Regions from separate parts of the Paenarthrobacter nicotinovorans genome, predicted to be linked through region 1. Evidence: riboswitches for the same ligand, from Rfam matches in the RefSeq annotation. Region 1 holds a riboswitch; each other region holds the start of a gene.
The links. Region 1 has a riboswitch for glycine ahead of gcvP (aminomethyl-transferring glycine dehydrogenase). Riboswitches for the same ligand answer to the same signal wherever they lie in the genome.
Positions count from the first base shown of each region.

Region 2: another riboswitch for glycine. It lies ahead of cycA (D-serine/D-alanine/glycine transporter); the one in region 1 lies ahead of gcvP (aminomethyl-transferring glycine dehydrogenase).
Region 3: another riboswitch for glycine. It lies ahead of gcvP (aminomethyl-transferring glycine dehydrogenase); the one in region 1 lies ahead of gcvP (aminomethyl-transferring glycine dehydrogenase).

Region 1 is NZ_CP089293.1:4,127,161-4,132,437, forward strand. It holds gene gcvP (aminomethyl-transferring glycine dehydrogenase) at 1-2,422, opposite strand, end outside; glycine riboswitch at 2,571-2,669, opposite strand; gene JMY29_RS19220 (PucR family transcriptional regulator) at 2,744-4,237, opposite strand; gene JMY29_RS19225 (MFS transporter) at 4,407-5,277, shown strand, end outside.
Region 2 is NZ_CP089293.1:766,936-772,212, forward strand. It holds gene JMY29_RS03750 (FAD/NAD(P)-binding protein) at 1-1,532, shown strand, start outside; glycine riboswitch at 1,608-1,706, shown strand; gene cycA (D-serine/D-alanine/glycine transporter) at 1,853-3,313, shown strand; gene JMY29_RS03760 (ExeM/NucH family extracellular endonuclease) at 3,392-5,277, opposite strand, start outside.
Region 3 is NZ_CP089293.1:919,799-925,075, reverse strand. It holds gene gcvP (aminomethyl-transferring glycine dehydrogenase) at 1-1,818, opposite strand, end outside; glycine riboswitch at 1,997-2,094, opposite strand; gene JMY29_RS04460 (TetR/AcrR family transcriptional regulator) at 2,188-2,727, opposite strand; gene JMY29_RS04455 (MFS transporter) at 2,801-4,351, shown strand; gene JMY29_RS04450 (cyclodeaminase/cyclohydrolase family protein) at 4,358-5,017, opposite strand; gene JMY29_RS04445 (amidohydrolase) at 5,120-5,277, shown strand, end outside.

The DNA.
Region 1 (5,277 bases):
CGCGGAGGTCCAGGATGCACTCGTGAGCCACAAGTCCGCCTTCACCTGTGTAGAGCACCGGGAAGTGCTCATCCAACCTGGAGGCAACATAGTTCGCGGCCAGCAGCGCGGACTTGGTTGCTTCGGTCAGACCCTGGCCACCCATGAGCTTCACGTACGCCCAGGAGATCGGCAGGACGCCGGCGGAACCGTAGCGGGAGGCCGAGATCGCGACGCCGCCTTCGGCAGAATCACTGTTCGCGTCGCCGGGCATGAACGGTGCCAGGTGTGCCTTGGCTGCGACCGGGCCAACGCCCGGACCGCCACCGCCGTGCGGGATGCAGAAGGTCTTGTGCAGGTTCAGGTGCGAGACATCGCCACCGAACTTGCCCGGCTGGGCCAAGCCAACCAGCGCGTTGAGGTTGGCGCCGTCAACGTACACCTGGCCACCGGCTGCGTGGACCGCATCGCAGACTTCGCGGACGTCGGCGTCGTACACACCGTGCGTGGACGGGTACGTGATCATGATGCAGGAGAGCGCGTCCTTGTTGGCCTCGATCTTGGCCTTCAGGTCGTCGTGGTCGATCGTGCCATCGGATGCCGCCGCCACGACGACAACCTTCATTCCGGCCAGCACCGCGGAGGCAGCGTTCGTGCCGTGGGCCGAGGCCGGGATGAGGCACACGTTGCGCTGCTCATCGCCGCGGGACAGGTGGTAGCCGCGGATCGCCAGGAGCCCGGCAAGCTCACCCTGGGAGCCGGCGTTCGGCTGGATGGAGACCTGGTCGTAGCCGGTGATCTCGGTGAGGTCGGCTTCCAGGTCTTCGATCAGTTCGCGCCAACCGGCCGTCTGGTGGTCCGGAGCGAACGGGTGGATCGAGGCGAACTCCGGCCAGGAAATGGCTTCCATTTCGGCAGTGGCGTTGAGCTTCATGGTGCACGAGCCCAGCGGGATCATGGTGCGGTCCAGCGCGAGGTCCCGATCGGACAGCTTGCGGATATAGCGCAACAGCTGCGTCTCTGAACGATGCGTGTTGAACACCGGGTGCTGTAGGAAATCAGAGGTGCGGACTACGGATTCGGGCAGTTCGAACCCGGAGGCGTCCCCCACCGGACCGGCACCAAAGGCGACGGCTACCGCGGAGAGGACTTCCGGCGTCGTGGTTTCATCAACCGAAACCCCAACGGTGTCGGCGTCGATGATCCGCAGGTTGATGCCGCGGGCTTCGGCGGCGGCGATGACCTTGTCCGCCTTGCCGGGGACGCGGACGGTGAGGGTGTCGAAGAAGGAATCTGAGACGAGCTCGCGGCCAGCCTTCTGCAGTGCAGTGGCAAGGACGCGGGCGTGGCCGTGGACGGTTTCGGCGATCGCCTTCAGGCCTTCAGGGCCGTGGTAGACGGCGTACATCGAAGCGACGATCGCGAGCAATGCCTGTGCCGTGCAGATGTTGGAGGTGGCCTTTTCGCGGCGGATGTGCTGCTCGCGGGTCTGCAGCGCGAGGCGGTAGGCGGGGACGCCGGCGTTGTCCTTGGAGACACCGACGATGCGGCCCGGGAGCGTCCGCTCCATGCCTTCACGCACGGCCATGTAGGCCGCGTGCGGGCCGCCGAAGAACAGCGGAACACCGAAGCGCTGCGCAGTTCCGACGGCGACGTCGGCACCTTGTTCGCCCGGGGGCGTGATGAGGGTGAGCGCCAGCAAATCCGCGGCCACGGTGACCAGTGCGCCGCGTTCCTTCGCTTCGGAAATGACGCCGGAATGGTCGAAAACCCGGCCTGAAGCACCAGGCTGCTGGAGGACGACGCCGTTGATGTCGCCGTCGGGCAGACCGGCGGAGAGGTCCGCGACCTCCACCTCGAAGCCCAGCGCCTCAGCACGGCCCTTCACGATGGCGATGGTCTGCGGAAGGAGGTCGGCGTCCAAAACAGTCTTGCCATCCTTGGCCGTCTTGTTCTTGTTGGCCCGGCGCATCAGCAACACGGCCTCGGCCACCGCGGTGGCTTCATCCAGCAGGGAAGCGTTCGCCACGGGAAGGCCGGTGAGATCCTGCACCATGGTCTGGAAGTTGAGGAGCGCTTCAAGGCGGCCCTGGGAAATTTCCGGCTGGTACGGCGTGTAGGCCGTGTACCACGCGGGAGCTTCCAGGATGTTGCGGCGGATGACCGGGGGCGTGACGGTGTCGTAGTAGCCCTGGCCGATCATCTGGACCGCGGTCTTGTTCTTGGATGCGAGCTTCCGCAGTTCGGCGAGGACCTGCACCTCGGTGAGGGCATCCTGCAGTTTCAGGGCCGTGTCCTGGCGGATGGAATCGGGGACGGCTACGTCCACCAGGCCGTCGACAGAGTCGTAGCCGATGGCCTTGAGCATGGTGTCAACGTCGGCCTGGCGCCGGGCGCCGATGTGCCGGTCCGCGAAAGCGGTGGGGGTTGATTGAACAGTCAAGAGGAACTCCATGATTCAGGCGCCCACTGAGCGCCACGATGATGTGGGTTCCTCCCCGCTCTGTATTGGACCTGAGAGATTCCGCAGGAATGGTTGCCTGCTTGCACCGTCGGTGAGCCCGGTTACCCGAACTGCTTTCCAGAGTTGCCTAACCGCGGCGGTACATGGGCCTGAGAGATTCCTGGGGAGGATTTGCTCCTACGGCGCCTGACTGGATGTACCGGCAGGACTCTCCCGCCGCAGATCAAAAGCGTTGTGTCACGCGAGTGACACGCTTCACACCATAGCGTGGGGTTTCGCAAAAGTGCAAGCAAGCGGCCCCTACCCGTGCATGGCCTCGTGGATCTGAAGGGCGAACCAGAGCTGGGCCACCGTGGAGGTTTCACCCATGTCCAGGCCCGTCAGCTCACCGATTTTCCGGATCCGGTAGATGATGGTTTGCCGGTGCGTGAACAGGGTTGCCGCCGTCTTTTGCCAGGACCGCTGCGAGTCCAAATACGTCCGCAACGTGACAATGAGATCGCCTTCCTGGCTCTGCTCGTAGTCGAAAACCGGACCCAACAACCGCCGGACCAGAGCCGTTCCCTCCTCAACCCCGGTCAGGCCCAACCAGGACGGGCCCTGGGCATAACGGGCCAAACCCAGCTTGTTGGCCCGGGCCGAACCGAGCGCCCAGAGGGATTCCTGCAACGCGCGTTGGATATTCGCAACGGCTGCCGGCGCACTTATCCCGATCGCGGCATCCACACCGGCGCAATGGACCAGAACTTCTTCTGCCGTGTCCGCCGGGACCACCACATGGAACCTGTTGTTCCGCTTCAACGACGCCGACGCAACCCCGTGCCGCCACAGTTCGATGTGGACGTTCGCCAGCCGGTCGCCGTCGTCGGCTGAGATCGAGGCGACCACGAAGCCCTGTGCCGGAACCTCGAAAGCTGCCAGCCTGCTTTCCATGTCCGCCGTGCCGAGCCTGCCGTCGAAGGCCTGGAGCAGGAACTCGCCGGCCAGGCGGTGGCGGCCTTCCAAAGATAGGACGATGCGCGAAAGCTGCAGTCCCAGCACGGTTGCGGCGTGCAGGAGCACGACGGCGTCCGGGTGCGGTTCGCTGTTGGGCAGCACCACCAAAAGCGCATTCGCGTGGGTGGGGATATCCATGGTCAGGACGTGCCTGCCCCGAACACGGTGCCACTGGAAGTTCTTCCCGGCAGGGGTCACCTGCCCCGACGACGGCGCCCAGGCATCAGCGAGGAACTCCGGGAGTGCCTTCCCATCGGGGTGCCAGGGATGGAGGCAGCGGCGATCCACGACGAACAGGTCCGCGTCCAACTCGGTCGCCAGCCGCTGTACGAGGCTCTGCCAATGGTCCTCGGAGGCACCTGCGGTGCGGAGCAGATCATAGACGCGCGCCGTCTGCCGGAGCCGACGGGACTCTTCGAGCAGCGAGGACTCCGCAACCGACCTGGCGATCGCGATGAACGGCAACGGATACGGAATGTTGACCAGGGGCAAGGGGAGCCGATCGCACGCCGCCAGGAATTCCGCGGTCAGGGTCGGCGCGTGCATCTTCTCTCCGATGGCCAGGGCGCTGGCACCGCTGTCCATCAGGGCCTCCGCGAGCGCCACTTGCCCGTCAGCGTCCGCCGGGATGGAGAGGCCGTTGGTCATCATGAGTTCGCCGCCCGTGACCCACTCCCAGAGCCGGGGCAGGTCCGAGGTGTGAGCCCACGTGATGCGGTTATCCATTCCTGCCGAGCCGGCCAGGATTGTCAGGCCCAGCTGCGGTTCGGCGACGAGTTCAGCGACGGTGATTGCCATGCCTTGGCCTCCCGGGGTGTGCCGGATGGTCGCCAGCACCGTTTAGACAAATGTATATGCAACTTAATCATTTGTAGTCGATCTACAGATAGTCGGAGTGACGCCGGTCACCCAAGAATTGAATGACTACTTCCCCGCTCCCCAAGAGCACTCACGAGAGAGGGTTGCAATGAGCGCAACAAGCAACCTCATTGACGATGCCCCACTGACCGCGTTCCACAAAAAGCTGACGTTCTTCGCCTCCGGCGGTCCGTTCATCGATGGCTACGCGTTGTCGATCATCGGCATCGCCCTGATCACAATGACCCCCGGACTGCAGCTGAGTACCGGGGAAATTGGACTGATCGGTGCCGCCAGCCTGGTAGGCATCTTCTTCGGCGGCGCCGTCTTCGGGTGGCTCACGGACAAGATCGGCCGCCACAAAATGTATATTGCCGACCTCATAGCACTGGCCGTCTTCTCGCTGCTGAACGGCTTTGCCACTGAGGTCTGGCAAGTAGTCCTGTGCAGGTTCTTCCTGGGGATGGCCATCGGCGCCGACTACCCCATCGCCACGTCGCTCCTGGCAGAGTTCCTGCCCAAGAAGCACCGCGGCCGCCTGCTTGGGGCCACCTTTGTGGTCTGGGCTGTTGGCGCAGCGGTCGCCTACGCCGTCGGATTCCTGCTCCGCGACATGGGGCCGGACGCTTGGCGCTGGATGGTCGCCAGCCCGGCGATCTTCGCCATCATCACCCTGCTGTGCCGGCTCGGGACACCTGAGTCGCCACGCTGGCTGCTGTCACGTGGTCGCCGTGAGGAGGCTGATGCAGTCATCAAGAAGGTCTACGGACAGCAGTATGGGCTGGCTGATATCGCTTCCGACAGCGAGGGACCGGCGAAGCAAGGCAGGCTCCTGGACATTTTCCGGGGCCAGTTCTGGAAGCGGACGTTGTTTGTTTCCATTTTCTGGACAGCCCAGGTGATCCCACTCTTTGCTGTGTACACCTTCGCCCCTGACCTTCTGGCATCCTTCGGAATGCACGGAGACGCCAACCTCTACG
Region 2 (5,277 bases), 960 kb from region 1:
GGTTGCTGGAGCGGAAGCCCGAGGGCGTGGAAGTCACCTTCCATGAAACGCTCGCCGTTGCGGCGCGGCCCGTGGACGGGATGTTCGACGTCGAACTGGTCGACGGCGGCACGCTCACCGTCGATTCGGTGGTGCTGGCTCTGGGTCACATCGAATCACGGCTGAATCCGGAGCAGAAATCATTCAAGCGCGCAGCTGACGAGTTGGGCCTGCTGTACTTCCCGCCGGCACCGCCCGCCGACGTTGACTGGCAGGTTGTGCCGGACAATGAGCCGGTTCTTGTCCGCGGCATGGGCTTGAACTTCTTTGATGTGATGGGTCAGCTGACCGAAGGCCGCGGCGGCAAGTTCCTTGAAGCCGGAGCGCCCGGTGCCGGGGTGTTGGAGTACCGGGCCTCGGGCCGGGAGCCCAGGATCATCGCCGCGTCACGCAGGGGAACGCCGTACCGGGCCAAAGCCGGTTTGGAGGGCTATTACCCGCGCAGCATCACCATGCGCTACCTGACCGAGGACGCAGTGGACCGGTTCCGGGCCGCAGGCATCCAGCCCGGCTTCGACCATGACCTGTGGCCCTTGCTGCACCGGGACGCGCTGTGGGCCTATTATTCGACGCTGGCCCGGTCCCAGCCGGCCGCGATCAAGGACCCGGCGCAGTTCCTGGCCGACCTCGAAGACGCGCTCCAACCGCATGCCCACACCACGGCAAACTGGGAAAGCGACGTGGAGGTCCTGGTTGAAAAGCATGTGGTGGCATCACGGCGTTTGAACCTGCGCGGGCTCGCGGCGCCGTTGGCGGGCCGGACGTTCGCGTCACGGCGTGACCTGGATGCTGCGATCACCGCGTACCTGGACGACGACGCGCGGCGTTCGGCGCTGGGCGAATCGGACCCCGTGAAGATGGCCATCGGCGCGCTCCACACCGGCCGTGCCATCCTCAAGACCGTTGTAGCCGACGGCGGCATCACCGACGAGTCCTGGCTGGCAGGGCTGCGCGGCTGGTTCGAGTCGTTTGTCGAAGGGTTGGCCAGCGGACCTCCTGCGCTGCGTTCGGAGCAGCTGGCCGCCTTGGCGCGTGCCGGCGTCGTGAGTTTTGTGGGACCGGACCCCAAGTTCAGCGTCGATCGTGGCGCAAAAGTGTTCCGGGCGGCGTCACCCTGGGTCCACGAGGGGCCCGCTGAAGCACGCACCCTGATCGAAGCGATGTCACCCGCCAACAGGGTGGGCATCAACATTTCTCCGCTGCTCGAGCAGCTCATGGCCGACGGCCTGGTGCGGACCAAGATCATGATGAGTGTGGAGGGGACGCCCATGCAAACCACCGGCCTGGACGTTGAGCCGCACCCTTACCGTCCCCTTGCCGCCAACGGATCCATCACGGAAAACATGTACGTTCTGGGCTTGCAGTTGTCCGCGTCGCAGTGGGGCAATGCCATTGCCGCCGAAGCCCGTCCCCGCTCCGGGCGGGCCTATGCCAGCGGCCAGCGGACCTTGCGGGACGCTGACGAGATCGCCCGCAGCATCCTGGGCCTCTAGCCGTCACAGGCTTGCGTTGCCTGCCAGCCTTCGTTACTGTGTGAGCTGCATCACCCGCAAGGGTGTGCGCGCTTTTGATCTGCGGCGGGAGAGTCCTGCCGGTACATCCCGTCAGGCGCCGTAGGAGCAAACCCTCCCCAGGAATCTCTCAGGCCCATGTACCGCCGCGGCGAGGCAACTCTGGAAAGCAGTCCGGCCATACCGGACTCACCGAAGGTGCAAGCAGGCCCATGCCCGCGGAAACTCTCAGGTCCACGTACAGAGCGGGGAGGAACCCGAATCAATGCGGCACCTTGTGCCGCCTGAACGACGGAGTTCCTTTGACGATTCATCCTTCCGCGAGTGCCGGTTCACCCCATCTCGAACGCCAGCTCAGCAACCGCCACATCCAGCTCATAGCCATCGGTGGAGCGATTGGCACCGGCCTTTTCATGGGCTCGGGAAAGACCATTTCCGCAGCCGGCCCATCCGTCATTTTTGTGTACATGATCATCGGCTTCATGCTGTTCTTCGTCATGCGTGCCATGGGCGAACTGCTCCTCAGCAACCTGAACTACAAGTCCTTCAGCGATTTCGCCGCTGACCTCCTGGGCCCTTGGGCCGGGTTCTTCACCGGCTGGACCTACTGGTTCTGCTGGGTCATTACCGGGATCGCCGACGTGATCGCCATCGCCGGCTACTCCAAGGAATTGTGGCCTTCCCTGCCCTTGTGGGTTCCGGGACTCATCACCATCGGCATTCTCCTGCTCCTGAACCTGGCCACCGTGAAGGCCTTCGGTGAGACGGAGTTCTGGTTCGCGCTCATCAAGATCGTGGCCATCGCTGCGCTCATCATTGTTGGCCTGTTCATGATCTTCAGCGGCTTCGAGTCCGACGCCGGTCCGGCCGGTTTCTCCAACCTGTGGAGCCATGGCGGCTTCTTCCCGAACGAGTTCATGGGCTTCGTGGCCGGTTTCCAGATCGCCGTGTTCGCGTTCGTGGGCATCGAACTGGTGGGCACCACCGCTGCCGAAGCCAAGGACCCGGAGAAGAACCTCCCCAAGGCCATCAACTCGATCCCCATCCGGGTTCTGCTGTTCTACGTCGGTGCCCTCATCATCCTCATGTCCGTCACACCGTGGACGCAGTTCGCCGCCGGCCACAGCCCGTTTATCGCGATGTTTTCCCTGGCAGGCCTCGGCGCAGCGGCCACCATCGTCAACCTCGTGGTGCTGACATCGGCCATGTCCTCTGCCAACTCCGGCATCTATTCCACGTCCCGCATGGTGTTTGGTCTCGCCCAGGAGGGCGACGCGCCCAAGGTGTTTGGCGCCCTCTCCGGACGCAAAGTACCCCGCAACGCCCTGTTCCTGTCCTGCGTCCTGCTGCTGTCCGGCGTCGTGCTCATGTACGCCGGCCAGGACGTTGGCAAGGCCTTCGACATGGTGACCACAGTGTCCGCGGTGTGCTTCGTGTTCGTTTGGTCGATCATCCTGGCCAGCTACCTTGCCTTCAGGAAGCGCCGGCCACACCTGCACGAGTCGTCAGCGTTCAAGATGCCCGGTGGCGTGGTGATGGTTTGGGTGGTGTTCGCGTTCTTCGCTTTCGTGCTGTGGGCCCTTACCACCCAGCCGGACACCCTGATTGCCTTGCTCGCCACCCCCGTGTGGTTTGTGATTCTGGGGGTCGCGTGGATCATCCTTCGGCGCCGGCCCGCGCATCTGGCACGCTACGCGGAGTTCCAGGCTGAATTGCAGCGGGATGCTGAGAGGACGGCCGAGCCGGAGCCGGCCACCAAGTAGGCTTCCCGAACGCAAAAGCAGGGCCCTTCACGCTGGCTGCGTGGAGGGCCCTGCTTATGTTGCTTTTGCCGGGAGTGGTCAGCCCCTCAAGCACTTCTGGTAGTCCAACCAGGCGAAGGCATACCGCAGCCAGCCCGCGATGTCGTACCACTTGGACGGCTTGGTGGGTGGGGTGCACTGGGGCGGTTGCGGTCCGCTGTCCGCCACAGTGATCAGAGCCTTCACCACCGTTCCACTTTCGACGGCGGTCAGCACCAGGGTGCCGGTACCTGCAGCTGCCGCCGCGGGAACCTTGAGGTTCACCGTTGCCGCGCCTGCCGTCACCGGCACGGAACCGAGCGCCACAGCGGCGCCCTTGCTGTCCACGAAGACGGCGTTCAGCGAGGCGTTGGCCGGGCTGCCGATCGACGTCAGGTTCAGCTTGGAAACAGCCAGGGTGATGGGCTCACCGGCCTTCACCTGGGCCGCCGTCGAGTTGGCGACGGCAACCGAACGGCGCCCGAAGTCCGGGGACACCGGGTTGTGTTCGCGCAGGTACTTGATCCACGCATCACGGTCCACCAGGCCGGTGTCCTTGGTGTTGCTGCCCTCCTTGAAGACCCGGAAGTTGTCACCGCCGGTTGCCAGGAAGCTGAAGGTGCCGATCCTGTACAGCTTGGCGGGGTCGATCACGGCGCCGTTTACCCAGATGCCGGTGATGCGGTCACCTGCAGGGCGGGCGGCGTCATAGGTGTAGTTGACGTTCTTGGACAGACCCAGCTGCTGGTACGGGCGGCTGGGAACAGTGCCGTCCGGGTTGGTCTGCCACTGCTGTTCAAGAAGTGTCTTGAACTGCGTGCCGGTCAGGGACGTAGTCCAGAGGTTGTTCACGAACGGCAACACCGCGTTGGCCTCGGCGTAGGTGATGGTGCCGTCCGGTGCGTAATAGAGCTCGTTGCGCAGGCCGCCGGGATTTACGACGCCGATCTCCGCCGAGCCCAGTTCAGGCGCCTTGAGCGTGTCCACCAGTGAGTCCGCCACCAGGTTTCCCAGCGTGGACTCGCTCGCGCGGTCGTCACGCTTGGGAGCCCCGCCGGCGGGGTCCGGGGTGAAAGCGGTGGTGATATCAGCGGTCACTGCACCCACCGGCTGGTTGCCGATCTCGGCAGCCTGGGCAAGGGCCTTGTCCACGATGGTCTTCACTGCCGCCACCCGCGGGTAGCTGGCCACGAGGCTCTCGGCGGTATCGGTCGTCCGGTCCACCACAGCGGCCTTGTAGGCGGTGACGGACTTGCTTGCGGTGTCTACCGTAAGCGTCACGCTGCCCACGTTTTCGCCGTAGTTGCCGGTCTGCACGATCGGCCGGGTCTTGCCTGTGGGCTGGCCGTTGGCGTCCAGGACCGGTGCGTCCCAGGCATACTCCTTGTGCGTGTGGCCGGTGAAGATGGCAGCGACGTCAGGAGTGGTTTCGTTGACCAGTTTGGCGAACGGTCCGCCTGCTGCGACTTCCTGTTCCAAAGTGGCGCCTTCGGGCGTGCCGGAAGCGGCGCCGTCGTGGTTCTCCACAATGATCAGGTCTGCCAGGTTCTCAGCCTTGATTTTTGCCGCCACGCGGTTGATGGCTTCCACGGGGTCCCCGAACTCAAGATCGGCAATTCCGGCCGGAGTTACCAAGGAGGGAACTTCCTGGGTGACGGTGCCGATCACGGCCACGCGCATCCCGTTCATGTCCAGTACCTTGTACTCCGGGAGGACCGGGGTGGTGGTGCCCTTCTGGTAGACGTTCGCACCCAAGTAGGCGAACTTCGCGTTGGTCCCTCCGGCGATGACTCGCTCGCGCAAGTCCTGCCAACCGCCGTCGAACTCGTGGTTGCCCACAGCGGAAGCCTGCAGCTCCAGCGCGTTGAGGACGTCGATCGTGGGCTGGTCCTTCGCCACTGACGACGCGAACAAGGAAGCGCCGATGTTGTCACCAGCGGAGATGA
Region 3 (5,277 bases), 1.1 Mb from region 1:
GCCGGCCAGCACTGCCGAGGCAGCGTTCGTGCCGTGCGCGGACGCCGGGATGAGGCAGACGTTGCGCTGGTCATCGCCGTTGGACAGGTGGTAGCCGCGGATGGCCAGCAGGCCTGCGAGCTCGCCCTGGGAACCGGCGTTGGGCTGGATGGAGACTTGGTCGTAGCCGGTGATTTCGGTCAGCTGGGCTTCGAGGTCGCTGATGAGCTCACGCCAGCCCTCGGTCTGGGAATCCGGAGCGAACGGGTGGATGGAGGCGAACTCCGGCCAGGAAATGGCTTCCATCTCGGCAGTGGCGTTGAGCTTCATGGTGCAGGAACCGAGCGGGATCATGGTGCGGTCCAGCGCGAGGTCGCGGTCAGAGAGCTTGCGGATGTAGCGCAGGAGCTGGGTTTCGGAGCGGTGGGTGTTGAACACCGGGTGCTGCATGAATGCGCTGGTGCGCTCAACGGAAGCCTCCAGGGCAAAGTCCTCGGCGGCATCGGTGACCGAAGCGCCAAAGACATCGAGCAGGCGGCCGACGATGTCGGACGTAGTCGTCTCATCAACGGAGATGCCAACAGTGTCGGCATCGATGCCGCGCAGGTTGATGCCCTTGGCCTCGGCGGCGGCGACGATCTCTGCTGCCTTGCCCGGGACGCGGACCGTGAGGGTGTCGAAGAACGAACCGTGGAGGACCTCGACGCCGGCAGCCTTCAGGGACGCTGCGAGCGTGCGGGCGTGGCTGTGGGCGGTCTCGGCGATCGCTTTCAGGCCTTCGGGGCCGTGGTAGACGGCGTACATCGAAGCGACGATGGCCAGCAGCGCCTGCGCGGTGCAGATGTTGGACGTGGCCTTCTCGCGGCGGATGTGCTGTTCGCGGGTCTGCAGGGCCAGACGGTAGGCGGGGACACCGGCGTCGTCCTTGGAAACGCCCACCAGACGGCCCGGCATGGAACGCTCGAGACCCTTCTGGACGGCCATGTAGGCCGCGTGCGGGCCGCCGAAGAAGAGCGGGACACCCAGGCGCTGGGCGGAACCCACGGCGATGTCAGCGCCCTGCTCACCCGGAGGGGTGATGAGCGTCAGGGAAAGGAGGTCGGCGGCAACGGTGACCAGTGCGCCGCGTTCCTTGGCCTCGGCAATGACGGCGGAGTGGTCGAAGACGCGGCCGGAAACACCGGGCTGCTGGAGGACGACGCCGTTGATGGCACCTTCCGGAAGGCCGGCTGAAAGATCGGCAACCTCAACCTCGAAGCCGAGGGCTTCAGCACGGCCCTTGACGATGGCGATGGTCTGCGGGAGGCAGTCTGCGTCGAGCACAGTCTTGCCGTCCTGCACGGCCTTGTTCTTGTTGGCGCGGCGCATCATGAGGACGGCCTCGGCCACGGCGGTTGCTTCGTCAAGCAGCGAGGCGTTGGCGATAGGCAGGCCAACGAGGTCCTGGACCATGGTCTGGAAATTCAGGAGTGCTTCAAGGCGGCCCTGCGAAATTTCAGGCTGGTACGGGGTGTAAGCGGTGTACCAGGCCGGGGACTCAAGGATGTTGCGGCGGATGACCGGCGGCGTGATGGTGTCGTAGTAGCCCTGGCCGATCATCTGGACCGCGGTCTTGTTCTTGGAGGCGAGCTTGCGCAGCTCGGCCAGGACCTCGACTTCGCTCAGCGCGTTCTGCAAGGTGAGGGCGACGTCCTGGCGGATGTCGTTCGGAACGGCAGTGTCGACCAGCGAGTCAACAGAGTCGTAGCCAACGGACTTGAGCATGGTCTCAATGTCGGCCTGGCGGCGGGCGCCGATATGCCGATCGACGAAGGTGGTGGAGGCAGAACTAACCGTCACGAAGGAACTCCAATACTTGGGCGGCGTTTGGGTACGCCACAGCGGCTCGGGTTCCTCCCCGCTCTGTATTGGACCTGAGAGTTTCCGCGTGTTGTCCGCACAACGAATCGCTTGCACCGTCGGTGAGCACAGCATCCCACGTCAATGGCGTGGAGTGCCTGCTGCTTTCCAGAGTTGCCTCGCCGCGGCGGTGCGTGGGCCTGAGAGATTCCTGGGGAGGGTTTGCTCCTACGGCGCCTGCATCACGTGCCTGCAGGACTCTCCCGCCGCAGATCAAAGGCATGTTCAGTTGTCTGTGGGCGCCACGCTGGGCACGCCACAAGGCTTAATTGTCCTACGTGCAAGGCCCTGCGGCAAATGGATGAGCAGTCACTTCCGCAGGCGGTCCAGGACCCCCAGCAGGATTTCGACGTCGGCCTCCCGACCGGCGATGCCGGCCCCCTGCCCGCCCTCGAACATCGCGTTGAAATAAAGGCCGTCGCCCATGTAGCTGACGGCCTTGGCGATCTCCGGTCCTACGTCTTCGGCCAGGACATCAAGCCACTGCTGCTGGATTCCTGCGAAGCGCCGCCGCGTTTCCTCATGGGCTACTTCAGCGAGCCTGGTGGCGGCAACGAAGGCCCTGTCCATGGGGGTGTCGGCCCAGAGGGAGGACCGGATGAAGTAGGCGGCCGAACCGTCCGGCGCGGCCTTCATCTGCTCAATGTCCTCCTGCGCCAACTCGTCCAGGCGTTCCAGCAAGGCGCTGATCAGGGCTTCCTTGTTGGGGAAGTGATACAGCAGCCCGCCCTTGGAGACACCGGCCCTCTTGGCGACGGCATCCAGGGTAGCGGCCCGCTCCCCTACCTCGATCAGGAGGGATTCGTAGGCATCCAGGACGGCGTCCCGGGCAACTGGTTTTCGTGGCATGTGTACATCATTCCCTAAAGAATTGCGGGGGTTGAATTTGTAACTATACCGTCTGGACGGTACAGTAAAAGGCATGTTCTCGCCGTCCTCAACCCAAGCACCCCGTTCCGCCGCCCCCTTGACGGGCCCGGCTGCACCGTGGCGCGACTGGACGGCCTTGGCACTGCTGATGTTCCCGGTGCTGCTGGTGGCCGTCGATAACACCGCGCTCACTTTTGCCCTGCCGGAAATCGCCCGCTCCCTGGACGTGGGCGGCATACAGCTCCTGTGGATCGTTGACGCCTACCCGCTGGTGCTCGCTGCGCTCCTGGTCTCCATGGGCAACCTTGGTGACCGGATCGGACGACGCCGGTTGCTTCTGATCGGCAGCACAGGCTTCGCGGCGGTTTCGGCTGCTACGGCATTCGCTCCGTCCGCGGAGTGGCTTATTGCCGGACGCGCTGCACTCGGCGTCTTCGGCGCCATGCTGATGCCATCCACGTTGTCCTTGATAAGGAACATCTTTACCGACCCCAACCGCCGTCGGCTCGCGATCGCTGTATGGGCTGCCGGATTCTCCGGCGGCGCAGCCCTTGGTCCCATCTTCGGCGGCTGGCTGGTGGAGCACTTCTGGTGGGGCGCCGTCTTCCTGGTAGCAGCATTCCTGCTTCTGCCACTCCTTGCCTTTGGCCGGGTACTCATTCCCGAGTCCAAGGACGCCAACCCCGGCCGGGTGGATGTGTCCAGCATTGTCCTGTCCGTGGTCACCATGGCGCCCTTCGTTTACGGCATCAAGGAATTCGCGGTCCACGGCTTCGGTGCGTCAGCTGCTGCTTTCATGGGCTTTGGCCTGGTGATGGGCATTCTGTTCGTCCGCCGCCAGCAAAGGATCGAAAGCCCCATGCTGGATGTTTCCCTGTTCAAGAACAAGGTCTTTAGCACGGCCATCGTGGCCAACGTGCTATCCCTGTTTTCCATGACGGGGTTCATCTACTTCTTTGCCCAGCACCTGCAGCTGGTCGAAGGGCAGTCCCCCATGGAAGCCGGCATCGCCATGATCCCGGCCCTCCTGGCCACCGTCATCGCCGGCCTGCTCGTAGTACCGCTGGTCAAGAAAGTACGGCCCGGCTTCGTGGTGGCCGGCGGACTGACACTGAGCGCCATAGGCTACCTGGTGGCCGTCGTGGGTGACCACGGCAGCGGACCGGTGTTCCTCCTGTCAGCCCTGACGGTCCTGGCCGTCGGCGTGGGTGCAGCGGAGACCATCTCCAACGACCTCATCCTGGCGTCCGTGCCGGCAGACAAATCAGGGGCGGCCTCGGCCATCTCCGAGACCGGTTACGAACTCGGTTCCCTCCTGGGAACAGCCGTGCTCGGTTCAATCCTCACCGCGTCCTACCAGCACAACCTCGTCATTCCCGACGGTGTGCCCACAGAGGCGGCGAGGAAGTCCGGGGAGACTCTGGCAGGTGCGGTTGACGCGGCATCCGGGCTCCCCGCCCAGTTGTCGGAGGCACTGACCACCGCCGCCCGGATAGCCTTCAACTCCGGCGTCCACATCACCGCGGCGATTGGGCTGGTACTGATGGCAGGAGCAGCAGTGATGGCCGCCGTCGTACTGCGCAAGGTTCCCAGAGCGCAATAAGGGAAGCTACACCGCTTCCGTGGGTGCCGCCTTCGTGTCGACGCCGGCAGTCAGTTGGTCGATTCGCTCCAGGGCGTCGCTGAGCCGGCCGACCGTTGTCCACAGCCCAGGCTGCTGATCCCTGACCTCCTCGAGGGAAGTCCCCGCGGAGGTCAGGGAAGCGAGGTCGAAGCTCACGTTGGTCCTCGCCCCCGCTATGGCGGCCCGCAGCGCACCGAAACCCACCACGACGTCGGCGACGAGGGCCGGGTTCCCGTGGGAAGCGAGCCAGCCGAGATCTTCAATGGCGTCGATTGCCCGTTCACCCAGGACGGCGGAGGCCTTGGCTGCGTCCACGGAGGCTTGGTGGATGGCTTCTTCGCGTTCCGGTCCGGGGTCGAGGCGGAAAGCAGCCCCGAAGGCGTTGGAGGCAGATGCGTCCTCGTCCGCGAGCCGGAGAGCCGCTTCCCTGAGCTCACGGGCCCTGGCATGGATAGCGGAAAGCTCGTCACGCTGCTGCCCCTCGGCTTCCGTGTACCCGGCCACCATTGACGTCAAGGCAGCCGCAATGGATAGCATCACCCCGGTGCCGGCGCCGCCCCCGGGCGAGCCGCTCGACTCTGCCAGGGCTGCGGTCCAGTCCTCAACCGTGGAGTGCTGCGTGGTGGCGGGTTCGGAATTCGTCATGCCATCAAGTGTGCCGTGACAGCCAGGTTCGCACACACAGGGTTCGCACAAAGCGGATGGATACACTGGCCAGACCGAAGGCGTCGAACGAAGGGTAAACCCATGACCATTGACCTCGAAGAGCTTTACAAAGACCTGCACGCCAACCCGGAGCTGTCCTTCCAAGAGACCAGGACCGCCGGGATCGCAGCCGGGCACCTGGAGAATCTTGGCTTCACCGTCCACCGCAACATCGGCAAGACCGGCGTGGTGGGCACCCT